Regions from separate parts of the Bacillus sp. J14TS2 genome, predicted to be linked through region 1. Evidence: riboswitches for the same ligand, from Rfam matches in the RefSeq annotation. Region 1 holds a riboswitch; the other holds the start of a gene.
The links. A riboswitch is a leader RNA that binds a small molecule or an ion and turns the genes downstream of it on or off. The one in region 1 is predicted to bind preQ1.
Positions count from the first base shown of each region.

Region 2: another riboswitch for preQ1. It lies ahead of queC (7-cyano-7-deazaguanine synthase QueC); the one in region 1 lies ahead of queF (preQ(1) synthase).

Region 1 is NZ_BORE01000025.1:28,783-43,915, forward strand. It holds gene KI375_RS25180 (aminopeptidase) at 184-1,416, shown strand; gene KI375_RS25185 (acyl-CoA thioesterase) at 1,464-1,979, shown strand; gene mreBH (rod-share determining protein MreBH) at 2,615-3,622, shown strand; gene KI375_RS25195 (flotillin lipid rafts scaffold protein FloT) at 3,709-5,274, opposite strand; gene KI375_RS25200 (NfeD family protein) at 5,289-5,819, opposite strand; gene KI375_RS25205 (queuosine precursor transporter) at 6,162-6,809, opposite strand; gene queF (preQ(1) synthase) at 6,820-7,317, opposite strand; PreQ1 riboswitch class I at 7,445-7,492, opposite strand; gene KI375_RS25215 (beta-class carbonic anhydrase) at 7,651-8,220, shown strand; gene KI375_RS25220 (hypothetical protein) at 8,627-8,779, opposite strand; gene KI375_RS25225 (hypothetical protein) at 8,772-8,939, opposite strand; gene KI375_RS27605 (hypothetical protein) at 9,103-9,393, shown strand; gene KI375_RS25230 (twin-arginine translocase TatA/TatE family subunit) at 9,734-9,913, opposite strand; gene KI375_RS25235 (DUF47 domain-containing protein) at 10,105-10,722, shown strand; gene KI375_RS25240 (inorganic phosphate transporter) at 10,739-11,737, shown strand; one part of gene KI375_RS25245 (IS3 family transposase) at 12,021-12,492, shown strand; one part of gene KI375_RS25245 (IS3 family transposase) at 12,492-13,378, shown strand; gene KI375_RS25250 (YjgN family protein) at 14,299-14,637, shown strand; tRNA gene KI375_RS25255 (tRNA-Arg) at 14,752-14,824, opposite strand; gene KI375_RS25260 (hypothetical protein) at 15,004-15,133, shown strand, end outside.
Region 2 is NZ_BORE01000001.1:470,978-486,110, forward strand. It holds gene KI375_RS01930 (RNA polymerase sigma factor) at 1-441, shown strand, start outside; gene KI375_RS01935 (zf-HC2 domain-containing protein) at 434-1,003, shown strand; gene KI375_RS01940 (YfjL-like protein) at 972-1,688, shown strand; gene KI375_RS01945 (lactonase family protein) at 1,906-2,943, opposite strand; gene KI375_RS01950 (nitroreductase family protein) at 3,242-3,850, opposite strand; gene KI375_RS01955 (winged helix-turn-helix transcriptional regulator) at 4,043-4,369, shown strand; gene pepT (peptidase T) at 4,518-5,747, shown strand; gene uraA (uracil permease) at 6,604-7,872, shown strand; gene queE (7-carboxy-7-deazaguanine synthase QueE) at 8,212-8,934, opposite strand; gene queD (6-carboxytetrahydropterin synthase QueD) at 8,934-9,368, opposite strand; gene queC (7-cyano-7-deazaguanine synthase QueC) at 9,365-10,030, opposite strand; PreQ1 riboswitch class I at 10,111-10,157, opposite strand; gene gndA (NADP-dependent phosphogluconate dehydrogenase) at 10,308-11,723, opposite strand; gene katA (catalase KatA) at 12,018-13,484, opposite strand; gene KI375_RS01995 (glycerophosphodiester phosphodiesterase) at 13,692-14,540, opposite strand; gene KI375_RS02000 (NAD(P)/FAD-dependent oxidoreductase) at 14,724-15,133, opposite strand, start outside.

The sequences.
Region 1 (15,133 bases):
ACGTGTTCTTAAAGATTCCAAACTCTATGGAGCTTGCTATGTGACCAGTTTAATGTTTTTCTTTCGAGTGCAGGTATTTTAGTACTCAAATCCTAATGTAAGCTGCTAACATGAGTTGGATATATTTTCTTTCATTGCTAAAGTATAATAGAGATAGACTACATATTATAAAGGAGAATAATTATGCCAAATTTTCAAGAAAACCTAGAGAAATACGCAGCATTAGCTGTCCAGGTAGGAGTGAATGTTCAAAAAGGACAAACACTTGTAATCAATGCAGCAATTGAGACGGCAGAATTTATTCGTCTTGTTGTTAAAAAGGCTTATGAAACAGGTGCGAAAAACGTCATTGTAAACTGGAGTGATGATACAATTTCCAGATTGAAATATGATTTAGCTCCTGACGAAGCTTTCCAAGAATATCCAATGTGGCGGGCTAAAGAGGTTGAAGAACTTGCAGAAAAAGGGGCAGCTTTTATGTCCGTGGTCTCCTCTAGCCCAGATCTTTTAAAAGGGGTCGATTCCTCAAGAATTGCCAATTTCCAAAAGGCTGCAGGGAAAGCAATGGAGAAGTACCGCCAATATATTCAATCAGATAAAGTCAGTTGGACTGTAATTGCCGCTCCTTCCAAAGATTGGGCAGCAAAAGTCTTCTCTGATTCCGCTTCAGAGGAGCAGGTTCAACTGCTTTGGGAAGCGATTTTTAAAGCGACACGAGTAGATACAGTAGATCCTGTTACGGTATGGAAAAAGCATGATGAAACATTGCATGAAAAAGTTGACTATCTCAATCAGAAGCATTATAAGAAACTACATTATAAAGCACCTGGAACAGATTTAACGATTGAATTGCCTGAAAAGCATCTTTGGGCTGGTGCTGGCAGCTTGAATCAAAGCGGGCACGAATTTATGGCCAATATGCCGACAGAAGAAGTTTTTACAGTCCCACAAAAAGAAGGTGTGAACGGTTATATTTCTAGCACAAAACCGCTAAGCTTTGCCGGAAATATTATTGATGAGTTTACTGTCACTTTTGAAAATGGACGGATTATCGAGACAAAAGCAAAAGAAGGTGCAGATATTTTAAAACAATTAGTCGAAACCGATGAAGGTTCTCACTATCTTGGAGAAGTAGCCCTTGTCCCACACAGTTCTCCCATTTCTCAAGCGAACATCTTATTCTACAATACTCTATTTGATGAAAATGCCTCCAACCATTTAGCCATCGGGAGTGCGTACGCCTTTTGTATCGAAGGTGGGAAAGAAATGTCCCAAGAAGAACTGGCAGAAAACGGCCTAAATTCCAGTATTACACATGTCGACTTTATGGTAGGCTCCGCTGAAATGGACATAGATGGCATTACAACAGACGGGAAAGTTGAACCTGTATTCCGTAATGGGGAATGGGCATTTTAGTAATAACTGGCTTCTGAGAAGCTTTCAGAATGGGAGTTGTAGAATAAATGGAACAAGCTAAGAAAAAGCCGATGAAAGAAACATTGACAATTAAAACGAGCCACGTCTTCCCACCTGACGCCAATCATCTTGGAACTTTATTTGGGGGCAAATTAATGGCTTATATCGATGATGTCGCTTCTATCGCAGCAATTAAGTTAGCGAGAAGGCCTGTTGTAACGGCTTCAACGGATTCAGTTGACTTTATTAAACCGATTAAAATTGGGGATTCTGTGACCTTAGAAGCAATTGTCACATGGACGGGTTATAGCTCAATGGAGGTATTTGTAAAGGTAATTGCGGAACAATTACTTACCGGGGAAAAATCGGTTGCCGCTCTGTCATTTCTAACCTTTGTCGCATTAGGAGCAGATGGAAAACCTACCGCAACTCCCGAAGTTTATCCAGAAACAGACGAAGAAAAATGGCTTCATCAAACAGCAAGTCGCAGGGCGGCTCACCGGAAGTCCAGAAAGCAAGAGAGTAAAGATTTAGTCACCTTTTTCTCGAACAATTTCATATAAGTGCGTGTTCAAAAAGGAGGATAAAAAGGACCAAGTCGGCGACTACGCTGACGTCCTGTCAGCAACACCGACACTAGTACATCCTGGACGTCGAAAGTTTGAGGCGGCCCCTGATACATGAGCACAAGGAAAGCTTCCCAGAGTCTGCATCGCACGAGGGAAAAGTGGTATTCTTTTCCGAGGAGCGAAGAAACAAGCCAACGAGCTTCCACAGGAGGTGGTGACTTCGACGTTCGACACAGGACGTGTCGGTACTTAGTCGAAGATCCTTTATCTCGAAGTGTCATTTTTACCGGACTTTTTGAACATCCTCTATAAAAAAACTTCAACAAGTAGGAGTTTCTATCACTTCGTTACCAAATAAGCCCGACTAAAGAAGGAAGCTTTGTTATTAAAGAGCTTCCTTTTTTGTAACATTTTTACAGACGCGTTAAATTTTCTTAACAAGGAAACAAGCATATCTCTGCTTTTGCTTGTATTCTCTAGGTTTCTTTCTTCTTCCTTTGTAACATAACAAATTCTTCCAATTTCTCCCACCTGTTTTTCGGGAAATTATTCTTTATACTATATTTGGTGAACCTTTATAAACAACTGAAAAAGCATATACAAATTTAATGGATAAAGGATGAATGAATATGTTTGGGAATGCAGAAATTGGAATTGATCTTGGGACAGCGAATGTCCTTGTTTATACAAAAGATAAAGGGATTGTTTTAAATGAACCTTCTGTTGTAGCCATCAATACACAAACCAAACAAGTATTAGCGGTTGGAACAGAAGCAAAAAGTATGATTGGAAAAACACCAGGAAATATTGTAGCTGTCAGACCATTACAAGATGGAGTGATTGCTGATTTTGATATTACAAGTCAATTGTTAAAAGCCATTATTAAAAAGGCTGGAAAATCACTTGGTTTTTCATTAAGAAAACCGGATGTCGTTGTTTGTACTCCATCAGGAGCCACCTCTGTTGAACGGAGAGCGATTCAAGATGCAGTTCGATCTTGTGGTGCTAAAAATGTCCATTTAATTGAAGAACCAGTAGCAGCAGCGATTGGCGCAGGTCTTCCAGTAGAGGAGCCGATTGCCAATGTCATTGTTGATATAGGTGGTGGCACAACCGAAGTAGCGATTATTTCTTACGGTGGTGTTGTGACTTGCCATACGATTCGCGTTGGTGGAGATCTATTTGATGAGAGTATCATCCAACATATTCGGAAAAAGTACAATTTATTAATCGGTGAATTTTCAGCAGAAACAATCAAAATGGAAATTGGCTATGCATTGGTTGAACATGAGGAAAAAAACATGGATATCCGCGGAAGAGATTTAGTCACTGGCCTTCCAAAAACAGTCAATCTTAGTTCCTACGAAATTCAAGCAGCTTTAAAAGAATCATTGTTAAATATTTTAGAGGCGATACGTGCAACATTAGAAGAATCGCCTGCGGAACTAAGTGGTGATATTGTCGAGAGAGGGATTATTTTAACTGGTGGAGGCGCCTTATTAAACGGGATTCAAGAGTGGCTTGGGAAAGAAATTATCGTCCCTGTCCATCTTGCTCCACATCCATTGGAGTCTGTGGCCATTGGTACCGGACAGGCCCTGAAATTCATTCATAAATTAACACCTGCTCGAAAATAATAGAGACTTAGATTACTAGCATAAGAGTGAAATTTCCAGTTCTGATCTAGTCAAAAAACTCTTGGGAGGACATCCTCCCAAGAGTTTTATTTTTCTTCTTCGTTATTGACATCTTTATTTTCATCACTTTGATTGCTTTCACGCATTTCTTGGGTTAGTCCATCGATACTCTCACGAACATTCCCTTTACCAGACAGGTTTGTTAATAGTTCTTTTACATCAATCCCTGCGGATGCTTTTAAAGATTCTTGCATTGTTGACATAAGATTTGTCGCATAGCCTGTCACCTTATTGGCACCGCTGTTTTCGCCATTGGAACCAGTATCCACAACAGTGATCTTATCAATATTGCTAAGTGGTGCCGATACTTCTTTGGCATATTCAGGAAGCATCTTCAAGACCATATCGAGAATGGCTGCCTGACCAAATTGATCGAACGCTTCAGCCACTTTACGTTTAGCTTCCGCTTCAGCAACACCTTTAAGGCGAATAACCTCTGCTTCAGATTCCCCTTGTGCTCTTTGAGCATCTGCTTTCGCTTGACCATCCAAGCGCACGCGTTCAGCATCTGCCTTGGCAGTAGCTTCAACACGATATTGATGGGCATCCGCTTCGGTCATTTGCTTCAGCTTTTCAGCATTAGCAGCCTGTTCAACCGCATAACGATCCGCATCGGCTTTCTTTTTAACCTCGGAATCGTATTGACGCTCACGACGTAGAATTTCTTTTTCTTCCAGTTCAATTTGCTTTTGACGTTCAATAATTTTAATCTGCATTTCTTGTTCGGTTACTTCTTGCTTGGAGCGAGCCGTTTCAAGATCATATGCTTGGTCCGCACTGGCTCGTGCTTTATCTTGATCACGACGATATTCCGCCATTTTCATCTGATTTACTTTCTCGGCTTCGGCGATTTCAGTTGCTCGCTCTAACTCTGAACGTTTTGCATCTTTTGTTGCTTCCGCACGTTTAATTCGTGTTTCTTTATCGGCTTCCGCTGTTGCGATATCTGCATCACGTTTCACTTGCGCAATCCGCGGTTTCCCTAGAGATTCGAGATAGCCATTTTTATCACGAACTTCTTTAATAGTAAACGATACGATCACAAGTCCCATTTTCGCTAGATCTTGAGAAGCTACTCGTTGTACTTCTTGAGAAAACTTATCACGATTTTTGTAAATTTCTTCAACTGTCATGGAGCCAAGAATAGAGCGCAGATGCCCTTCCAACACTTCTTTGGCTTCATTTTCTCGATCTTCTTTTGATTTGCCAAGAAATTGTTCTGCTGCTGTTGCAATCTCACCAATCGATCCACCAATTTTAATAATTGCTGTTCCATCGGCCATAACTGGAACACCTTGTTCAGTGTATACTTCGGGGGTCGTTACCTCTAGCTTACTAGATAGTAAACTTAATGGTTCCGCTTGTTGGAACACAGGTAATACGAATGTACCCCCACCACGGATAATTTTAATTTTATTTCCTGATTCATCTGTGTGTACATTTTTTCCACCTAAATAACTTCCAGTTACGATTAGTGCTTCATCTGGTCCTGCAGTACGATATTTTGTAATAAAGATTCCAAGTAGGGCAATTAAAATAAATACCACAATCGCTATAACAACCCAAATTCCTATATTTAGATCTGCTGGCATGCATTTTCCTCCTTTTATTTAAAGCTTGGTTGATAAGGGACTACATATAATACACCATTTTTTACTTCAATTACTAACACTTCCGCTCCTTCTGCTATGTTGGTACTTTCATAGCTTGCTGCAGGCTTAGAGATCATCCCACTATAGCTTTCAATCACTACTTCTCCAAAGCCTTCAGTCGGAATCGAGACGATGATTTTTCCAACTCGACCTTCCAGCGACTTTTCCGTGTAGCTTAATGATTGTTCAGCTGATTTCATAGGGACTAACACAAACACATTGAGAAGTACGTCCAATAACAGCGATATAAAGGCAGCAATTACGATAATCATATAAGAATTTAATGAGGTCGCTTTTTCAAGAATAAACCCTCCTGCTGAAAAAAAGGTAATAAACGCTAAGATCAGAACAGGATTTAAAAAGGGAATGACCTCATCGGCACCATCAAAGATATCGCCAAAAAACAAATATAAAAGCGTTAAGACTCCAGAAGCAACAAGCAAAATAAGATAAATCGTTTCAATCGGATAACCAAATACTGTCATCGTCATCACTCTTTTCATATTGCTTTAGATGTTAACTTACGAATACACCACCTATCTATCTATTATGTACTAAGTTATACGGGTAAGTAAGTAAATTGGTTTCAAAATTTAATCTTTTTTTAAAAAAAATTTTCTTTTTCTAGATGCCCCCCTCTAATGATATGAATAAATAAACATTTTATGTATAGATAAGAGACATGAGGCTACATAGAATCGTTATCATGAGGCTGAGACAATAATGTTTTCACCAAAGAAAAAAACGAGCAAATATGGCGCATAATACATTGTTTGTCTTTGGTGATTAACATTTTATTTATGTCCCAACCACCGTTCTTTTTTGTATTACTCTTGAATAAGATGGGGTTCACTTTTATGTTGGCTTCTTCGTTCAATCCCTCTACACACTTTAACGCCTAAATATACAAATGGTGTATCAAGAATCGCGACAAAAAACTTAAAGACATACTGGGTCGCAATTAGGCCAAGCAAAGCTAGAAATGGCATGGTACCAAAAAAGGCAATCGTTACGAAAATGATCGTATCTGCTAGTTGCCCCACCATTGTGGAAACATTATTGCGAATCCATAGCTTCCCTTTGCCATGCCGTTGCTTTAAACGATGGAAAATCGTAACATCCAAATTTTGACTGACTAAAAAGGATAGCAAACTCGCAATGGTCACACGAAAACTTGCGGAGAAAATCGTCGCAAACTCGGGTTGATGCTCATAATAGGGAGCCGCTGGTAATTTTATTGTAATATAGATAAAAATCACAGCGGCAATTTGTGTAAAGAGTCCAGCCATAACCGTTTTTCGTGCTGCTTCCTTTCCGTACACTTCTGTAATCGTGTCTGTGATAGGATAGGTAAAAACATAAATAATCACAGCAGCTGGCAGAACAGCCCAACTACCGAGACTAAATAATTTTACCGCCAAAATATTGGATAAGATCAATAATCCAACATAGGCGCCATTCAAATATAAAAGCATCGTGCTCCCCCTAACGATTATCCACTTTTTCAGGGTACATATCATGATTCATTAGACGGTGCTCGGCCATTTGCTCATATTTTGTCCCTGGTTTACCAAAGTTACAATATGGATCAATGGATAATCCACCACGTGGAGTAAATTTCCCCCATACTTCCACATAACGTGGAGCTAATACTTTAATTAAATCGTCCATAATCGTATTAACACAATCCTCGTGAAAATCACCATGATTACGAAAACTAAATAAATAGAGTTTCAGCGATTTACTTTCGACAATCTTCTTATCAGGAATGTAGCTAATATAAATCGTTGCAAAGTCAGGTTGTCCCGTTTTCGGACATAGTGATGTAAATTCTGGACAGTTGAACTTGACAAAATAATCTCTTCCTGAATGTAAATTATCGATCGGTTCTAATACTTCTGGTGAGTATTGGTCCAGGTACTTTGTTTTTTGATTCCCTAATAACGATAAATCCTGTAATGTTTCTTCATCTCTTCCAGCCATAAAAAAGCCTCCTTTTTATGAAAAATGCAAGCCGCCGTATGGATAAACAGTCGTGGCCTGACGTCCTGAGTTCCATCACATGGCTCAAAAAAAGCCATATCGCGACGGATATGGCTTGAATTTCGATTCATCCATAGTTTTTTATAGAGGGTTAATCGCTATGAACCTCTCCCAATCAGGGCTATTTAATTCCTTCCCTATCTTACCGCCTTCTCTTGCTTTTCGTCAATACCAATTTTCTAGAATAAAGTTGCTAAAAATTTTTTCAAAATCGTTTATACTTTTTTTTTCAAATAAACTTCTATAAAATAGTGATAGAAAGGGTGAAGAAAATTGACATTACTATCAGAAATACTCGAATACAATCAACAATTTACAGAGGAAAAACTATATGAAAACTTTTCTACCACAAAGTTTCCAGATAAGAAAATGGTAATCTTTACTTGCATGGATACGCGACTTATTGAATTGCTTCATAAAGCAATGAATATGAAAAATGGGGATGCAAAAGTCGTTAAAAATGCTGGAGCGATTTTGACACATCCTTTTGGAAGTATTATGAGAAGTCTACTCGTTGCTGTCTATGAATTACAGGCGGAAGAAGTTTGTGTCATCGGCCACCACGATTGTGGCATGAGTGCTCTAGATTCCAAGAAAATGATTCATGATATGAAAGAACGTGGAATTACTCAAGAAACACTTGATATTGTTACACATTCGGGAATTGATTTAAATCAGTGGCTACAAGGGTTTGACAGTGTTGAAGAAAGTGTCACACATAGTGTGGATATGATCCGTAATCATCCTCTGATGGTCAAAGATGTTCCCATTCATGGACTTGTGATTGACCCAGAAACTGGAAAATTGGATGTCGTTGTGGATGGGTATGAACATACTAAATAACAAAAAGAGAAGACAAGGCTGAGACAAAAGTGTAAAAACAAACCGAACTACTAGGTGCTATACGCCGCCCGGAAACTTACTTCTCTTTCCGCTGGCGGCTGTAAGCTTCCCCAGGCCTACAGGATGTAGGTCACGAAGGCATTGCGGGGTATAAGGATGTACTAGAACATTGTGCTTTGAGCCTGCCGTCAGAACGACGTGAACTTAGCCTCTGATTCTCATTCGTACGTCGGCACTGACAGTCGGCGTTGGTCACAACAGGACGTGATCGTCATTAGCCGACCACCCGCTGGAGTCTACATCCGCTAAGGCAACCCATTGTTCGGAATTGAAGGTTAGCGTTTTAGTTATGTCCCAGCCTTGCCTTCAGATTATGATAAATCAGGCTCCAGAAAAGCTATTATATTCACGGACAATCCTGCTCTTTCTTGCTTTTATCTTGTTTCTTTTTCTTAGATTTATCAGTGGTTTCAGGTATTTCATAGTATTTCGCAGCATTGATATCACCGAACTCCGAGCCAAATTCCTCATTCGTTTTCCGAGCTTTTTTCTTATTCATCTGCTCTTCCCTTCTTTCCGTACTTCGAGTTACGATTTGCTCCTTTACTCGGGTCTTCTTCAGTCGCAAATTCAGCAGTAAAATCGGACTCTTCGATATTTTTAGTAGGTGTTTTCGCATATTTTTCTACAGCATTTCTTGTTGCTTTTCTTTTCACCATTGAGCATCCTCCTAAATATGTGTGCCTCTCGTCCCTTACTCTTCCCTATCGTCTATTTCCTTAATAGCACCACTATTTTCCAACTATTCATTGATAAAAAGCTGAAGAAATTTCAAACTTTGGGAAATAATAAACATCATTATATAAAGTTGAAGGTGATAGTATGGAGTTTCCAGTCATACATACAAATTTTTGGGATGGGGTTATCGCTGTACCGTTAATCGTACTGATTACACAATGCTTTAAGTTTTTTCCAATTCCCCGCCAATATTTTCCAACCATTGCGTCACTGCTTGGGTTCTCTATTTCCATTTTTTATAGTCATAGACATAACCTTTGGGCGGGATTTTTTATGGGTGGCTTTTATAGTGCAGCAGCTGTAGGTACGTATTCCTCTCTCAAAACATCATGGATAGCATTTAAAAATAGAAAAAACAAAAAGGCCCAGAGCTAAGGTATCCTCCATGAAATAGGTTTTACAAATGGAAAAAGTCATCATTTATAATGATGACTTTTTTAATACTTCACGAATATATTTGATAACTTGTTATTTTTCTTAAGATAAATTGCCGCGGTTGTATTCTTTCTTAAACCTAAACGACGTAAGCCCTACCTCTCATACATCCTTACGGCTCCGAAGCCGATCCAGTGTGAATAAGTCTTTACAAAAACATAGTAAGAACGCCAAATCATTTATTTCATCTATTTAAATATTTTCAAGTCCATTCGATAAGTAAAAATCAGTATACCACAAAAAACTCCTTTAATCAAGTCCTATTACTAATTGCTCTATTTCAGGATTGATTATTGTCTTTCTTTTCGGTTTCATCATCATTAGATAAACCTTGGGTTGCTTTTTTAAATTCTTTCAAGGTGCTACCCAGTGCCTTTCCTAGTTCAGGTAATTTACGGGGGCCGAAAATAAGTAGAGCAACAATAAGAATAATAACAAGACTACCGATTCCTGGTCTCACAAAAAGCATCTCCTTTTTTATTTATATCATACTCCTTTCCGGACAAATTTAAAAGTAAGAGCCCGAATAAGTCGACACAAACAATCCTAATGTAAATTTTATGTAAATGTTTCGTTAAGATTATGTCGTATATTGTCAAATTACGCTATTATAATATAGCTTGATTGATTATAAAGGGGAGAAAATAAAAAATGTTTAAGAAAAAAGAGGATCCATTTTTTATTCATTTAGCCAATATCTCGGCTAACCTAACGGAAAGCATGAATTATTTCATGGATTATAAGCTAACCAATCTAGAAGATCTGAAAATCTTCTCCGAAAAAATGAAGGATTATGAAAGTAAAGGAGATTCACTCGTTCATCAGGTTATCTTAGATTTAAATAATGTCTTCATTACCCCCATTGAAAGAGAAGATATTTTAGCGCTTGCTATGAATATGGATGATGTGCTAGATAGTCTAGAGCAAACAGCAGCCTTATTCGATATGTATTCTGTGACTACAGCGGATCCTTATATGCATCAATTTGTGGATGCTATCAAAAAATGCGTCATAGAAATTGAAGAAGCCATTGGGGTATTATCCCCAAAAACCCTTCCTCTAATTAGAAAACATGCGATAAATATTAAAGCATATGAATCTCAATGTGATGCGATATTACGTGAGTCTATTCAACATTTAATGCAGACTGAAAAAGACCCAATCCGAGTAATTCAGTATAAAGAAATTTATGAGGAGCTGGAGGAAGTAGCAGACTGTTGTGAGAATGTCGCTAATATTTTCGAAGCTATTATTATGAAAAATGCCTAAGGAGTAAATATATAACATGAATACATTCCTAATCGTAACGCTATTAATTGTCTTTTTTGCAGTCGTGTTCGACTTTATTAACGGTTTTCACGATACAGCTAATGCGATCGCCACTTCGGTTTCAACGAAAGCCTTGCAACCAAGACATGCCATACTATTAGCCTCTGTCATGAACTTCGTTGGTGCTATGACATTTACAGGAGTGGCCAAAACGATTACAAAGGATATTATCGATCCTTTTACATTAGAAAATGGGACAACCATCATCCTTGCCGCTCTATTAGCTGCAATCATTTGGAACTTAGTCACTTGGTATTATGGAATCCCAAGCAGTTCCTCTCATGCGTTGATTGGCGCCATTGCAGGTGCCGCCATTGCCTCCTCTGGCTTTCACTCGTTAAATTATAGTGGGTTTCTAAATATTATAAAAGCGTTGATTTTGTCCCCTCTTCTCGCCTTTGCCGTTGGTTTTATTGTTTATAGTATAGTCAAAGTAATTTTTAAAAACAGCAATTTGACGAAAACAAACAAAAACTTCAGGAGAGTACAGATTGCGACAGCTGCTTTGCAAGCATACTCTCATGGAACAAACGATGCTCAAAAAGCAATGGGGATTATTACGATGGCTTTAATTGTCAACAATTATCAACAATCAGATGATGTTCAATTATGGGTACAACTTATTTGTGCTTTCGCAATGGCTATGGGGACTGCATTAGGTGGATGGAAAATCATCAAAACCGTTGGTGGGAAAATTATGAAAATCCGCCCAGTCAGTGGAGTTGCTGCTGATCTAACAGGGGCTTCCGTTATTTTTGGTGCAACCGCTATTGGTCTACCAGTCAGTACAACCCATGTAATTTCTTCTTCCATTTTAGGAGTCGGTGCTTCACACCGATTGAAAGGAGTAAAATGGGGAACCGCTAAAACAATGCTCATTACATGGCTGATCACACTACCAATCTCAGCTATCCTTGCAGCCATCTGTTTTTTCATTCTTAATCTCTTTCTTTAATGGTATTTTTCCTTGCAAATGTAAAAACGATTCAAAGTAAATTTCCCGGAAAATAGTAAGTTTTAAAAAGTTGGTTTACTGAAGGGGCTATCCAGAAAGTCAGTGAAAACTGAGCTTTTCTGTGACACCCCTTCTTCTAGGCATGTAAAAGTTGGTGTGCGGTTTCCGGTTATCTTCCGTTCCGGGGCGCGCTTTCCGCGGGGCAAGGCTTGAGCTTCCTCAGTCGCTGTTGGGCTGCTCCCCTAATGTTGGACACTCCATCCAACATTAGGAGGTCTTGAAAATGTCCAAGTATAGTAATGAGTTTAAGCTACTAGTAGCCCAACGGTATGAAAATGAAATCATTAGTTATCGTGACCTGGCAAAGCAATCCGGCATTGACGAATCAGCAATCCGTTATTGGGTATTGTTATTTCGGCATCATGGAGACCAAGCGTTTGATTTTCCCTATACAAATTATCCGGCAGCCTTTAAACTAAGGGTAATTCAATTCATGAACGAAACGAATTATTCCATTCGAGAGGCATCAGCCCTTTTCCATATCCCGGATCCCAGTATGGTCCGTAGGTGGAGGAAAAAGTGGGAAACAGGCGGAGTAGATGCCCTTGAATCAAAAGAAAAGGGGCCATCTATTATGACATCTCGTAATCAAAAGAAACATACTTCCGCAGATCTTTCCAGCCAATCAAGAGAAGAGTTGGAAAAGGAACTTGAGTACCTTCGCATGGAGAACGCCTATTTAAAAAAGTTAAGAGCCTTAGTTCAGAAAGAGAAATCACCAACAAAGTCAAAGCGAAAGTAATATTCGAACTAAGGCACGCATTTCCGATGATCAAGATGATAAAGGTAGCCAACCTGGTAAGAAGCACCTATTACCATATTGTGAACAGCTGGAAACAGCCAGATCCCGACCGCAAGTGGAAAAGAAGGATCACGTTCATCTATCACCGACACAAGGGCCGCTATGGCTATCGCCGTATTACGGATGTCCTCAAGGAAAAAGGATACGAAATAAACAGAAAGAAAGTCCTGCGTCTCATGAGAGATTTAAGGCTCCAATGTATAGTCCGAATCAAAAAATATAAATCTTACAAAGGGGCATACGGAAAAGCAGCCCGCAATATTTTGAAACGTAACTTTAAGGCTGAAAAGCCCAATCAAAAATGGGTGACAGACGTAACGGAATTTAAATTATTGGGGGAGAAACTATATCTCTCCCCGGTATTAGACCTTTTTAACGGCGAAATCATTACCTATACCCTTCAAGCCAGACCCACGTTTGATTTAGTGGAAACGATGTTGGATCAAGCATTGAAATCCACTAAGAAAGGTGACAAGCTCTTGATCCACTCTGATCAGGGCTGGCATTACCGTATGCCTCAATATCGAAGAAAGCTGAAGGGAAATAAGATAAGACAGAGTATGTCCCGTAAAGGGAACTGTTATGACAATGCCGTTATAGAAAACTTTTTTGGAATACTTAAATATGAATTCCTGTATCTACAGGAGTTCGACAGCATAGAGCATTTCAAAATAGAATTGAAACAATACATGTATTACTACAACCATTTACGAATTAAATCAAAGTTAAATCGAAAAAGTCCAGTGGCTTATCGAGAGAACTTTACATTAACCGTATAGGAAATGAGTGTCCAATTTTATGGGTCCACTGCACTGTGCGCCTTGCGGGATCTCAAGGCCATGCTTGTCCCGCAGGAGTCGGCCCCTGCACTCCAAGCAACGGCCAGGCAGGCGGACGGAAATCGATGAGCTTTCCCAAGCGAATAAAGTGAAACTTCATTTAGTGAGGGTTTTTCATTCCCCACTGAACGTTAAGGATCAAAGGCTAAATTCGCAACATCCTGTTGGCAGACCCAAACGCAACGTCCTGTCGCTTCGTCTGTACTAGTACATCCTATACGTAGCTAAGCCCTTTGTGACTTGCGTCCTGCAGGCCCGAACCAATCGGGTATTTACTGGCAGTTGTCCCCCACTTACATTTCTCGTTTTTACCTCGAATTCTTGAAGCGGGGGGGCTTACTGCCAGTTAATTCGAGATAAATAGAAAAAATCGCTTCCTTTAGTAGAATGAAGTTACCACAACAACATCCAAAGGAACGATTTTTTTGTGCAATCCGATGACTGCTATTGAAGAGTATCCCATACAATCGGCTTTTCCGATAAAGTTGGAAGAGATAGCCTGTGAACGGTTGCTTCCTGTATTCCCCTACAACAACTGCTAGTCCTTCGGCATCCTGGCAATGGCCCACAACTTCCTGAAAGTGGCGGACCTTCTGTGAAGGCTGCCACAAGACAATCCTCCTTTATTTTAGAAACTTATTGGGCAGTCCCTTTTTATCTGTATACCAGTGCGACCTTCGACACTATTCTCCGCAGTAAGTTTTTTACGATTAACAAGATAATCTTATTTTCCAGACCAGCCATTTTTATGAATAAGAAGGATATTAGTGGAATATGTCGAAATATAATGGAGTGTTAATATTTGTTTGCTATGTCCTAATAACGGGCCGCTTTTAAATAAAGAGAGCTGGAGGGTGAAAATGGCACAAGTTCAAAAGGTTGAAACTTACAAGGGTAGAAATTCTTTTTTCGATGGGGGCCTACTACAATACATAGGTTGGATTATTCTTGGTACACTCGTAACTACTTGTACTTTGGGTATTTGTTATCCTTGGTCTATCACTATGATCTATGGATGGAAAATCAATCACACTGTTATTGAAGGTAAGAGAATGCAATTTCACGGTTCTGCCATTGGATTATTTGGCCATTGGATTAAATGGTGGTTCTTCACTATCATAACTCTTGGGATTTATGGCTTTTGGGTGTTCATTAAATTAGAAGATTGGAAAGCTCGTAATACGACATTTATTAATTAAGAAAAGTTCTGGAACAAATTGCCTTCTCATTCGTATCAGTACGATTTTTCGACCAAAAAATAGCAAGGGCAGCACATAACGCTGTAACCCTTGCTATCACTTACCTCTACATGACGGCCTCGGCAGGAATCGAACCTGCGGCACATGGTTTAGGAAACCAATGCTCTATCCTCTGAGCTACGAAGCCACAATTTCATCACTATTTTTCACGACTTATCCATTATAATACAAAGTTTCTTTGAATAAAAGCCCTAAATATTATATAATGAATTTGAACGAGTTTTTGACTCAGTTTAATATACAACTTATCAAGTTTAAGACGTTTACGTCTTCTATGTATATATAAAATAAGAGGGGGATTTCAAAATGCAATTTGGAATTTTAATTGGACTAGTCCTTGTTCTTGGTACAGTCGCTTCATTCTTGTCTTACTTTATTTCTAAAACTCTTAATTTTAATGATTCATCAAAAGTAGATGAAGTTCCTGACAAATATA
Region 2 (15,133 bases), on a different contig from region 1:
TATATAAAAGTACAGAATCAATCCATTGCAGAGGAATTAACTCAAGATGTATTTTACCAAGCTGTCAAAGGGTTTCATTCTTTTTCTGGCAAATCGACGCTAAAAACCTGGATTTTCTCCATTGCCAATAATCGTTTAAAAACCTATTACCGTTCTAAAAAGTATGCACGTTCTCTAAATGATAAAATCACCAATCAGACAGAGCAACACCAGATTTCTCCGGAAGAATGGATGATTCATAAAGAAGAGCATCAGCGTTTTCAAACCTATTTAAAAGAATTATCTCCTACCATAAGAGAAATTATGATTTTACGGTTATATGGTGAATTATCTTTTAAAGAAATTGGTGAGTTAGTGAGTCAAAGTGAAAATTACGTGCGCCTTGCCTTTCATCGAGCCAAAATTAAACTAAAAAACGAAATGAGGGAACTTGATGGATAGAGATTGCTATATTGTCGAGGATTTGCTCCCCCTATACAACGAAGGATTGTTACATGAGGAAACTGCGCGTTGGTTGGAATCACATATACAGTCTTGTGAGCATTGCCAAAAGCTTGCCTCCCTTTCACAAGAGCCAATTGAACAAGAACCGATCTATTCTTCCATTGATAATGAGAAAATGCTCAAAAAAATCAATCTTAGGCTATCCTTCTATCAGATTATTTTTATTGCTATTTCTTTTATCTTGGCAATGAAGACTTCATTACTAAATGAGAGTTTCGGGTTTATTTTAACCTATACGATTCTCGGATTGATAACGTACCTATTTTATAGAAGGATGACGATCGTCGGGGTGATTGCTTTTTTACCCAATTTTATTTGGGCGATGGTTGATAGTTTATCCAATGAATCCACCTTTTTATACGCTATGGCTGGCTCTTTCTTCCTAGCCTGTCTGCATTTAATTTTTGCGGTCATTGGAGGCGTAATTGGATTGCTTGCTTTAAAATTAAAAGAAAGTGGTGATGGAAATGAAAAAGAAGAGAAAATGGATATACATTAGTTTGATTTTGATTCTTGTTCTCCCTATATTAATTCTTTATAACGCTTTTAATGGCAATCCTCTTTCAAAATGGATCGCTGCTTCCACTCTTAATAAATATTTACAAGAATCCTATCCAAACCAGGAATTCAATACAGATAAAGGCTTTTACAATTTTAAAATTGGCGGGTATTCCTTCGATGTAAACAAAATTGGAGGCGAAGACCAAGAGAACTATGAATTTAATGTGACTGGATTCTTTCAACCAACTGTCACTTATGATGAAATCTATTATGCTAATTTAGATGAACCATTAATTGAAAAATGGCAAGAGGAAGCAGCAGTTGAGTTACAAGACATCTTCAAGGACATTCAAGCGATTGTCTACATCGATGTCCAACTTGAAGTTCTGAAGGGCTCCTACGCTCTTCAAACTGACTGGGATAAGGATTTACAGCTTGAAAAACCCATGTATATTCATGTCTTAATGGATGCTGGTCAGCTATCTAAAACAGAGCTTGTGGAAGAAATGAAAAAGATGCAGCGTGATTTAGAATCTGCAGGGTACACATACGATGTAGTCAATATCAATGCTAATCTGTTCGATGAGGATTTAAAGGATGATCAGGGCTATGTCAAATACGCAAGCTCTTTTACTGAGGAACAAAAGATTTCTTTGCGGGATATCGAGGAATATGATGAATGAGGACAAAAGCGCAAGCGCCTTGATGTAAGAAGAAAGACTAAGTTCGCGGCGTCCTGGTAGCAGACTCAAACCACGACTTCCTGTCGCTTCGTCTGCACTAGTACATCCTGTATGTCGCAACACCATGTGACCTATCCACAAGCTAAGTTTTTATACGTTCATAAGCATCAAAGCAAAAGACCATCAACATTCGCCGATGGTCTCCTTAATTATATCGTTATAAAAACTTCACACAAACCCCTTCTGGAACTTCTATTTCAGAATCAAGTTGGGTCAATTTCCCTGTCTCTTGGTCACGAGCAAAGAGGACAAGATTGCCTGTATGCTGGTTAGCTGCAACTAGGTAAGCGCCGCTTGGATCCAAGCAAAAGTCGCGTGGCCATTCTCCACCAGTCGGTGTACATTCAATAAATTCTACTTTTCCACTTGTCTCATCCACTCGGAAAGCAGCAATACTATCATGACCACGATTTCCAGCATAAATAAAACGGCCGTCAGGTGAAATATGGATCGCACTCGCATCATTTTGCCCTTCAAAGTCTTCTGGTTTGGCCAAAATCGTTTGTTTTTCAGTAAAGCTTCCTGTCTGTTGATCATAATCAAGAACAATCACTTCAGTAGTTAGCTCTGTTAAAAGATAAGCCCATTTTCCATTTGGATGAAAAGTAAGGTGGCGCGGACCACTTCCCGGTTTCACATGAAGTGTTTGGACTCTTTTCAGTGCGCTATTTTCTATCTTATACGTTACGACCTCATCTGTCCCAAGATCGGCTACAACCACATACTTTCGGTCAGGGGTGAGCCCTGTAAAATGTACATGTGGTGTTTCCTGACGTTCATGCGGGCCGTTTCCTTGATGGGTGTATACAGCCAATACAGGGTCTACGCCACCTTCATGATTAAGATCATACAGGTTCACTTTTCCTTCATGATAATTACCAGTGAAAAGGTGTTCACCATACACATCTAAATGGCAAGGTGGCGCGCCTTCCTCTACTTCCGTGTTTATATATTTTAACTCACCAGCATCATTTGTAATTTTAAAAGCTGCAACCCCACCGAGCTTCTCCTGCTGTGCAACAGAATACAAATATTGCTGATCTTCACTGATGGTAAGATAAGTAGGACTTCCCACCTCAGCAGCTACTTCTGCTACACCTAGTTTTCCAGCTGTTGTGTCAAGCGTAAATCGGTAAATGCCTTTACTGCTTTGTCGTGTATACGTACCAACATAGCCTATGTATTGTTTTCCCAATATGATCGCTCCCTTCAAATCTTCTTTAAGAGGATGTTCAAAAAGTACGGTAAAAGTGACACTTTAGGATGAAGGTCTTCGGCCTTCGAAACGTCCTGTGTCGAACGCCGAAGTCACCACATCCTGTGGAAGTCCGTTACTCGAAACTGCGCCCTTTTTATCGTCCTTTTTGAATACACACTTTAACTGACTCCATTATACCATTGGAAGAAGAAAACAAAATAGCAGAACGTTGACCAATACTGATTTCTTATCTAAAAAGAGGCACGCCTATTAAGACGCCCCTCTACATTATTTCTTATTTAAAAACTTTCATTCTTTCTTCAAGACTATTAAATTGCTTTTCTCCAGCTGCAGCTGTTGGTTGTCCAAATGGCATTTGAGACACTAGGCTCCAGTTGCTTGGGATGTCCCAGACTTTTTGCACAGCATCGTCAATAATTGGATTATAGTGTTGAAGAGAGGCACCTAATCCCTCTACTTGTAAAGAAGTCCAAACAATATATTGTAGCATTCCTGAAGATTGCAAGGAATAATCAGGCATTTTATCTTGATACAAAGGAAATCTCTCTTGTAAATCCTTGACCACTGATTGATCTTCAAAGAATAAAACTGTTCCATATCCATTACGGAAGGAAGCCATTTTATCAGCTGTTGGTTGGAAACTTTCAGCTGGGACGATTTCTTTTAGTGCCGCTTCTGTTAAATTCCAAAGTTTATCGTGATTTTCACCTAGAAGTACAACAGCTCTTCCACTTTGTGAGTTAAACGCAGAAGGGGCATGTTTGATAGCATAAGCGACAATTTCTTCAATTCTCTCATCAGAAATAGGCGATTGCTTGCTAATGCTATATGCAGAGCGTCTATCCTCTACCGCTTTAAAAAAATCCTGTTTTGTTTCAATCATGTTGACCTCTCCTTACTGAACGTTATATGCAATTTACTAATGAAACCTCATTAGTTACTTTCCGTAAGTAACTATAGAATAAATATGTTATAATGTCAATAATAAGGACGAGATGAGACTTCCGTTATGAAAAAAGAAAGTTATATCAGAAATACAGATCATGATATATAATAATAATATGAGGTGAACATAATGAACAATAATTTATGCCCTAGATTTGAAAAGGCAATGGGATTATTGGGACAACGCTGGACAGGTCTTATTATTTTCCAACTACTAAATGGTCCTCAACGTTTTTGTACAATTGAATCTTCTATGCCGATTAGTGCCAGAGTGTTATCAGAAAGATTAAAGGATTTAGAGCACGAAGGAATTGTGAAGAGAAAGGTCTATCCTGAGACCCCGGTTAGAATCGAATATTCTTTGACAGATAAAGGTAAGGCCCTACAGCCTTTAATGGCAGAGATCCAACGTTGGGCAGAGAATTGGCAAGAAATAGATCCAAATCAAACTTGTTAAAAGTCGGCTGTTTATTGCAAAACAGACGGCTTTTTTATTTTTTACAACAGACTCATTGCACTTTTGTTCTTTTTCTTGAAGATTTACTGTAGACTAAGAAGCATGGTAGCATTTACATGATGAGTTTCAAATAAAGGAGAGAAAATGGATGAAAAGTAAGATCATTGAACGTTTTTCAACCTACGTTAGAATAGACACACAATCAAATGAAAACAACAGCAATTGCCCATCCACTCCTGGACAACTTGAATTAGCCGAGTTATTAGTCGAGGAATTGAAGGAAATCGGGATGGAGGATGTGACCATAAATACGAATGGATATGTTATGGCCACACTTCCTGCAAATACGGATAAAAACGTCCCTGTGATCGGATTCTTAGCCCATGTTGATACAGCAACAGATTTTACGGGTGCTGGAGTAAACCCGCAAGTGATTATTGATTATGATGGGAAAGATATCCCTCTAAATGACAATATGGTACTATCACCAGACCACTTCCCCGCTCTAAAGAATTATATTGGGCATACGATGGTGACAACAGACGGGCACACGCTGTTAGGTGCTGATAACAAGGCAGGGATTGCCGAAATTATGACGGCTATGTGTTATTTAATTGAACATCCTGAGATCAAACATGGAAAAATTCGTGTGGCCTTTACTCCAGACGAAGAAATTGGCCGAGGTCCGCATAAGTTTGATGTAAAAGCATTCGGCGCTGACTATGCCTACACGATGGATGGCGGCCCACTTGGGGAATTACAATTTGAGAGTTTTAATGCCGCAGCCTTAAAAATTTCATTTAAAGGGACTAATATCCATCCTGGAACTGCAAAAGGGACGATGGTGAATGCTAGTAAAATAGCTATGGAATTCCATCAAGCATTACCTGCTGGGCAGGCCCCGGAATATACAGAAGACTATGAAGGCTTTTATCATCTCCTCTCTTTCAACGGTGATGTAGAATCAGCCAAATTAGATTATATTATTCGCGACTTTGATAAAAAACAATTTGAGGCCAAAAAATCTAGAATTGAAAAAATCGTTATTATGCTTACTGAAAAATATGGAAACGATCGGATTGAATATGAAATCAACGATCAATATTACAATATGAGAGACAAAATTGAGCCTGTGATTGAAATCGTCGAAATTGCCTCAGATGCGATGAAAAACCTAGATATCGAACCGATTATTGCGCCGATTCGTGGTGGCACAGATGGTTCTCAGCTTTCTTATATGGGCTTGCCTACACCTAATATCTTTACAGGTGGCGAAAACTTCCATGGTCCATATGAATTTATTTCTGTCGACAATATGGAAAAAGCCGTTCATGTGATTGTTGAGATGGCTAGACTTTATGAACAAAGGGCGGAGTAAATTATATTATTGCTTATGAATGTGGAATTGGGCAGTGTAAAACCTTATGGACACTTTCAATAAAGTGAACCTCCAATCAGTGGGGGTTTTCTTTCATTCCCACTGAATTTCAGAGGATTAAAGGCTAAAATCGCGACATCCTGTTGTTTCGCCTGCACTAGTACATCCTATACGTCTACGCCCTTGTGACCAACATCTTGTTGGCTTGAACCAATCGGGCTTTACTCAAAAAGGCGGAAGTGCCTGTCCAGCGACGAACAAATTTAAAGGGTTCTGACGAGATAAAGGCAACACGATGAGCCCAAAGGCGTTGATTTACGCAAACAGAAATCGTAAATTTACTAGTCGCTGAAGCTAGATTAGGACAGTGTATCCCCCACCTAAACTTGTCCATATTCTCTAAAGCCTTGAGGTGGGGGGATTCCTGCACGTTAATGCGGGATAAAGCGAGACTTCGTCCAGCGGAAGCTTACTGCCCGTTCATTCGGGATGAATAATGATTGACTTTTTCCTTCCTGCCTGTAATAATACTTATGACAAATGAATCAGACCCTTTAAAACAGTCCTGTGAGGCTGACAAGGTGAACACACTTACCATAAGTGTAGATTTTTGCATATTTAACTGGACGATCATCCGACTATTATGCACCTTGCCAGTCATTGGACGAGGTGCTTTTTATTGTACAAGCCCCCTAGCCTAATGGCCAAGTCTGTATTCGTAAAGTGAACCTTCAATCAGTGGGGGGATTACTGCCCGTTAATGCGGGATAAAATAGGGGTTCTTTTGACTAAAACCAAAAGACAACTGATAATTTATCAGCTATTTGATCAAGATAATAAAGAGGAGAGATGTCGGATGAAACAACGAGAAATTCAAGTAGATGAACGTTTACCGCTTTTACAGAGCTTGCCATTAAGTTTCCAGCATTTATTCGCTATGTTTGGTTCTACTGTATTAGTACCATTATTATTTGGAGTCAACCCAGCTATCATTTTATTAATGAACGGAATCGGAACGCTTATCTATATTTTTATAACAAAAGGAAAGATTCCCGCATACTTAGGATCAAGCTTTGCCTTTATCTCACCAGTAGGTGCGGTACTAGCTAAATATAGTGGGTTGGATGGTTACGCCCATGCCCTTGGTGGCTTCCTGCTTGTTGGGATTGTGTTATTGATTGTTGGGGTTATCGTTAAATTCATCGGAACAAAATGGATCGATATCATTTTCCCACCTGCAGCAATGGGTGCCATCGTTGCTGTTATTGGATTGGAGCTTGTTCCAACTGCTGCTGATATGGCCGGACTCATCACAGCTCCAGATGTCACCCCTGATTCGAAAGTGATTGCTGTCTCTCTCTTAACCTTGGGGTTAACCGTTATTTACTGGGTGACCTTAAGAGGATTTCTAAAGATTATTCCGATCTTACTCGGCATTGTATCTGGATATGTGATCGCAGCTTTCTACGGATTAGTCGATTTTTCCCTTGTTAGGGAAGCTAAATGGTTTGCTTTACCAGAAGTTTACTCAATGAAAATAAACTGGGCAGATATGTTGATCATTTTACCTGCTGCCTTAGTTTTGCTACCAGAGCATATTGGACATCTAATTGTCACAGGGAATATTGTCAAAAAAGATATGATTAAAGACCCAGGGCTTGATCGATCTTTTATCGGGAACGGGGTTTCCACCATCCTATCCAGTTTTGTCGGAGCTACTCCTAATACGACGTATGGAGAAAATATCGGGGTCTTAGCCATCACAAAAGTGTATTCCACTTGGATCATTGGTGGGGCAGCAGTACTGGCTGTTATTCTCTCTTTCTGTGGAAAACTAGCAGCCTTAATCATGTCGATCCCAACACCTGTTATGGGAGGGATTTCCTTACTACTATTCGGAATCATTGCTGTGAGTGGTTTAAGAATGCTGGTTGAATCAAAGGTGGATTATAGTATTTCACAAAACCTTATTCTAACTTGTGTCGTTCTTGCTATTGGAATCAGTGGAGCAGCCATTAAAATAGGAACCGTTGAATTAGCAGGGATGGGGCTGGCTACCATTGTCGCCATCATCCTAAGTCTCTTCTTTAAAATACTTGAAAAGCTTAAGCTTTCAAATGATTAACTCCGATAACACAGAAAGGACCTATCTAGGTTCTTTCTGTGTTTTTGTTTTACAAATATGTGAATGATTTTTATTAGCCATTAGAGTTATTCTATTCGTCATTATATGCTTTCTATTAGCTACCTCGGCACCCATTAGCTGTTGCCTTTTTCAAAGGCGATTTCGCACCTAAGATAGCTGTTTTGCCTAATTTAACGCCTTCTTTTTGCTATTAGCCGTTAGAAGAAGTCTATTAGCTCTTGTGCACACTCTATTAGCTGTGAGGCCAATTTATTAGCTGTTAAAACCTTCCTATTAGCTATTGACCTTGTTCTATTAGCCATTGACATGCTGCATAAGCTATACACCGCGTTTATTTCCCCATAAATACGTATGTAATTGGGGTAATACACGTATATTCTTTAATTCTCTGCTTTTCATCACTTCATCTATCAGCCATTCATAGCGTTCTAATAAATGGGAAAGTAATTGCCGATCATCGAGGGTGGAAAGATCATTATTTCCAACCTGTAAAAAGAAGGTTACATCTGGATAACGTTTATACAGATCACTGGCATATTCCAAATCTTGTTGATCAAACACCACAATTTTCAAACTAAAACTGCCTTTTTGCTCATTTTTCAGAGAATGAATAATTTGATCCAATGTTTTAAAATTCGTTTTCATTCCTGAACTCGGCGGTTTTGGTGATAAGGTGAGTTCATCAATCTTTGTAAACCATGATTGCCATCTGCTCCCCTGTGTTTCTAAGGCAATTTGCATCCCTTGTCCATGTAGTAAGTCCACTACCTCGTCCATTTGCTTCAGTAATGCAGGATTTCCACCAGAAATGGTCACATGGCTGAAGGTATCACTCCCCTGCTTTTTCAAGGCCTGCCAAATCTCCTCTGGCTCCATCATCTGAATCTTTTCCTTTTCAGAACCATCCCATGTAAAAGCTGAATCGCACCATGAACACGAATAATCACATCCTGCAGTCCTGATAAACATTGTTTTTTGTCCAATGACCATTCCTTCCCCTTGAATCGTCGGTCCAAAAATTTCGAGAACAGGTATCTTCATTAGATCTCCTCCTTTTTAGGACGATAAATACAATAACTTGTGGGCGTTTCCCTTAAAAAAACTTGCAGACAATTCGGACGATTAGGAAGTGAATCTAAATATTGTTGCACGATTTCATAGATCGTGCGGGCCACGACTTCTGTTGTCGGAAATTGCAGGGCATTCTGATCGGAAAATGCCTGATCTTTATTAAGAGTTTCATGATCAAATCGTTTATGAATAAGATCCTTGATTAACTTAAAATTTACTAGAAAACCTGTATGATCTAATTCATCTCCTACGATCGTAATATTGGCAAAATACGTGTGCCCGTGTACCTGTTGGCATTTGCCCGCATCCTCGTGTGGGATATAATGAGCTGCTGCAAAATGAAAATCCTTATTTAATTCATAGGCATAAGCATGCGGGACAACTGGATAAATTTGTTGTATCATGTTGTTGCACCACCTTGTCTCCGTTTTTCATACTGCTCTAATCCTTGATTGCGTAACCGACATGCAGGGCACTCTCCACAACCACTTGCTTTGATTCCATTGTAACAAGTGAGCGTATGTTCCTTAACAAAATCGAAAGCTTCTAACTGGTCGCTTAATTCCCAAACCTCTGATTTATCTCTCCACATGAGTGGAGTATGGATCACGAATGTCTCATCCATTGACAAATTAAGCGTCACATTTAGCGATTTAATAAATCCATCCCGGCAATCCGGATATCCACTAAAGTCTGTCTCACTTACTCCTGTAATAATATGTTTTGCATTAATTTGCTTAGCCAAAACAGCTGCAAAGGAAAGAAAAAGCAAGTTTCTCCCAGGCACAAAGGTCGAAGGAAGTTCATTGTCTCCTTCCTTAATTTCCATATCATCTCTTGTTAATGCATTTGGCGCTAACTGATTCAATAACGTCATATCTAGTTCATGTTGGTGGACATTGAGTTTCTTACAAATTTCCCTAGCACAATCCAGCTCTTCAATATGGCGTTGTCCATAGTGAAACGTAACAGCCTCAACATGTTCAAATTTTTTCAATGCCCAAAATAGACAAGTCGTGCTGTCTTGTCCACCACTAAATACAACAACTGCCTTACGATTATCCATTTTCATTCTCCTCACTATTAGAGAAGAGATTCGGATATTACCATCAAAAAAAAGACAACACCAAGTAAACGTATCGTCTCGTCTCCTTAGTTTTTTATAGAGGGATGGAATTACGAACCTCTTCTGCAAACATGCAGTTATTATTTTACATCTCTAGTGTATCATATTTTAGATCACTAACGATTACTCCAGAATTTCCAAGATGTGCTAAGCACCTGAAAGGGCAAAAAACAAAAGCCCAGCGATTGCGCTAAGCTTTTGTTTATAGTTTTGGTTGTTACTCGCTCATCCATTCTGTATGGAAGACGCCTTCTTTATCGATACGTTGGTATGTGTGTGCACCGAAATAATCACGTTGAGCTTGTAGAAGGTTAGCTGGTAGTGATTCTGTGCGATAGCTATCATAATAGGCAATGGCACTTGAGAAGGTTGGTACCGCGATTCCACGCTCAACGGCAACTGCGATCACTTTTCTCAATGCTCCTTGATAGTTTTCGACAATCTCTTTGAAGTATGGATCCAGCATCAGGTTGGCAAGTTCTGGATCACGGTCATATGCTTCTTTAATTTTTTGCAGGAATTGCGCGCGGATAATGCATCCGCCTCTAAAGATCATCGCAATATCCCCATACTTCAGATCCCAGCCATATTCTTCTGCCGCTGCTCTCATTTGCGCAAATCCTTGTGCATAAGAACAGATTTTGCTCATATAAAGCGCTTTGCGAATCGCTTCAATTAGTTCATCTTTATCCCCATCGTATCCTACGGTATCTGGGCCGGATAGCACTTTACTTGCAGCTACACGTTCTTCCTTCATAGCTGAAATACAACGAGCAAAGACAGATTCGGTGATCAGTGGAAGAGGTACACCTAAATCAAGCGCATCTTGGCTTGTCCATTTTCCTGTTCCCTTTTGCCCTGCTGTATCTAAGATCACATCGACAAGCGGTTTTCCTGTTTCTTCATCTTTCTTTGTAAAAATATCAGCCGTAATTTCAATTAAATAACTATCTAGCTCACCTTTATTCCATTCAGAAAATACCTCATGGAGTTCTTCAGCGGTTAAACCAAGGACATGCTTCAACATAAAGTAAGCTTCACTAATTAATTGCATATCGCCATATTCGATTCCATTATGGACCATTTTCACATAATGTCCTGCACCGTCAGCACCAATATAGGTTGTACAAGGCTCCCCATCTACTTTCGCCGCAATGGCTTTTAGGATTGGTGCCACAAGCTCATACGCTTCTTTTTGTCCACCTGGCATAATTGAAGGGCCAGTTAACGCTCCTTCTTCTCCTCCAGAAACGCCTGTACCAATGAAATGCAGCCCCGCTTCACTTAATTCTTTATTACGACGGATTGTGTCTTTAAAATTTGTGTTTCCGCCATCAATCAAAATATCGCCTTTTTCTAAATGAGGCTTTAATGAGTCGATCGTAGCGTCTGTTCCTGGCCCCGCTTTGACCATCAATAAAATTTTTCTCGGCTTTTCTAAAGAATTGACAAACTCTTCAACCGAAAATGTACCCACCACATTTTTTCCTTCAGCCTCTTTTTTCAAAAAGTCCTCTGTTTTTTCAGGGCTACGATTAAAAACAGCCACAGAATAACCACGACTTTCAATATTTAGAGCTAAGTTTTTGCCCATTACGGCCAAACCAATGACACCAATTTGCTGTTTTGACAATGTATTTTCCTCCTAAGCCTTATGTATAATATACTTCCATACAACTTTAACCTAATTTTATCATAGATTTCGGGGAAATCCGAAATTTTTCAGCTATAACATGCAAGGTGAGAGACTCTCACGTGTACATTTTATTATTTTATCGTTTACCTTTCATTCAAGCAAATAATCTCGCACCCAAGATCAGATGCGAGATTACCATTAGTTCAAAATTATCTCTCTGTTGGAATCACGAGAGGATCAGCGATCTCTATTTGCCTTTTTTATGACAATACATATGGGAGGGTCAATTCATTAAGATAATGCTTCTTCTCTCGGAACCTCTAAACCAAGTCCTTCTGCAACACGTGTACCATATTCTGGGTCAGCTTTGTAGAAATGACGGATCTGGCGAAGTTTAATCTCCTCTTTTTCCACTGGCTTCATTGCATTTACGACATTATCTACTAATCGTGTACGCTCTTCCTCTGTAAGCAAGCGATAAAGATCACCAGCTTGTGTGTAATGATCATGGTGGTCATAAGCAACACTTTCCGCGACACCGGATACGGCAAATCCAGATTGTTTATTGGCTGCTGTTTCGGCAGGGCCTGATTGACTATTAGGTTCATAGTAGACAGATCCTCCACCATTTGCATCAAATCTCATAGCTCCATCACGTTGATAGTTATTCACTTCATTTTTCGCTCGATTAATCGGCAACATCTGATGGTTGGTCCCGACACGATAACGATGAGCATCATGATAGGCAAATAAGCGTCCTTGCAGCATTTTATCTGGTGACGCTTCAATTCCTGGAACAAATGTACCTGGTGAGAAGGTGGCTTGCTCCACTTCTGCAAAGTAGTTTTCCGGATTCCGGTCTAATACCATTTCCCCTACTTCAATTAATGGATAATCCTTTTGTGACCAAACCTTCGTCACATCAAACGGATCAAAGCGATACGTGTTTGCATCCTCCATTGGCATGATTTGCACATATAGCTTCCATTTTGGAAAATCACCTTTCTCAATGGCATTGAACAGATCTTCGGTATGATAATCCGGATTTTCCCCTGCTAACTTTCCAGCTAACTTCACATCAAGGTTTTTAACACCTTGCTCTGTTTTAAAGTGGTATTTCACCCAAACGGCTTCGCCTTCCGCATTAACCCATTTAAAAGTATGGCTGCCATAGCCATTCATATGGCGGAATGTTGCAGGTATGCCACGGTCAGACATAAGTATTGACACTTGATGCAATGACTCTGGCGATAATGACCAGAAATCCCAAACCGCTGTTGGATTCTTCAAATGAGTTTGTGGATCTCTTTTTTGTGTATGAATAAAATCAGGAAATTTAATCGCATCACGAATGAAAAAAACAGGTGTATTATTTCCAACTAAATCATAATTTCCTTCTTCTGTATAGAATTTTACAGCGAAACCACGTGGATCGCGAACAGTATCAGCTGATCCCAACTCACCCGCTACAGTTGAGAACCGAATAAACATGGGTGTCCTTTTTCCCACTTCTGATAGAAAATCAGCCTTTGTGTATTGAGAAATATCATTGGTTACTTGAAAATAACCATGAGCCCCTGCCCCTTTCGCATGAACCACTCGTTCAGGGATCCTTTCCCGATTAAAATGTGCTAGTTTTTCTAACAAATGAACATCTTGTATTAGTACTGGACCGCGTGCCCCAGCTGTCATTGAATTCTGATTATCTCCTACGGGAGAACCCCAACTAGTCGTTAAGTTTTTACGTTCATTACTCATATTATCCCGCCTTTAATTCATTTTCATTATACTCTATTTAATATAATAACAGATAGTAATTAAAAATCAATACTTAATTATAATTATTTTAATTAAGGTTTTTCCTCTTTCTAATTAGGATTATATGTATATCCCTTTGGAAAAATGATAGAAATAAAAAATAGAATGCATCTCCGGAGGTGCATTCTATTTTTTATTTGATTATAATTAATTCATTTCCTCTCCTGCCGTACGGGAATTCACAATCCATTTTGTATAATCGGTTATAATTCCATCTACCCCAAGGTTCAGAGCTTTTTGCATTTTCCTTGGATCACGAATGGTCCAAGCCATCACCTTTTTATCTCTTTTATGGATTTCCTCGACATCTCTTTGTCGCAAGTAGCGAATGTTATAATTCACATAGGTTGCATAATCGGCAATGTCATCTAACTGTTGACTTGAAAGTGGATGTTCCGTTCTTGACACAAGGACAGCCACTGGAATTTTTGGAAGTAATTCATGCATTTTTTTCATTGATTCGAAATTCACAGATTGAATGATAACATTATTCGTATTATTATATTGTTCAATAAGTTCAGCTAGAATTTGCTCAATTCCTGTATTCGCCTCTGGTTCCTTAATTTCAATAATAATCCCTATTTGATGGAGCATGGTATCCAATAACTCCTCAAGCGTAATAATTCTTTCCCCTTTAAAAGAAGCATTGAATTTACTTCCCGCATCAAGTTCCTTTAATTCTTCTAATGTAAAATTCCGAACATATCCAGTACCATTGGTTGTTCGATTTACTTTATCATCATGAATAATGACAAGCTGATCATCTTTTGATAAATGAATGTCAAGCTCGATATAATCCATTCCATGATCAACAGCCTTCTGAAAAGCGGCCATAGTATTCTCGGGAGCATAACCAGAAGCTCCACGGTGAGCAACACTTATCGTTCCTTGCAATTCAAAACTGGTATTTGGTTTTTCTGTAAAACCGATTAGGAGAGTAAGACTTGCAATTCCAATGATTGCAAGAATGTATGCCTTAAGTGCTCTTGATGTCATTCTCAATAAAACTCCCCCTGTTCTACAACTTCTTTGTAAGCGTTTGCTAATTATATTATAGCACATTTTTCGCCAAAATGCTCCACTTCTTCAATAAATTTCCTTGCGGCCAAGCCTATTTTCCTATAGTAATATCACGAGCTGAACTTAAATAGGAACCTAGGGAGGCATCCCCAGATCCGCTTAGTTTAGTGCATTCAACACAGCATATTGTTCTAATAAGATATCTACCTCTTCGTTTAGTGCCAGTTTTGCTAACTGAGCACCAAGATATGGTCCCACTGTTAAACCGCTTGAACCAAGACCGTTTGCAAGATAGATCCCTTCATAATCAGGAAGCGCTCCGATGATAGGTAAAAATCCGGGCGTGAAAGGACGAAATCCGACCTTCACATCAAGGAAGTCAGTTTTAGACAGACCAGGTGCTACGTCCATAGCCTTTTCAAAAATTTCATACATTCCCGAAACAGTAGGAGCTACATCAAAGCCTGTATTGTTTTCATGCGTAACCCCTACAGCGATTCTGCCATCGGAAAAAGGAACGATGTAATGAACGCCCGGAGGCATAATCACTGGCCAATCACTTGTACTTT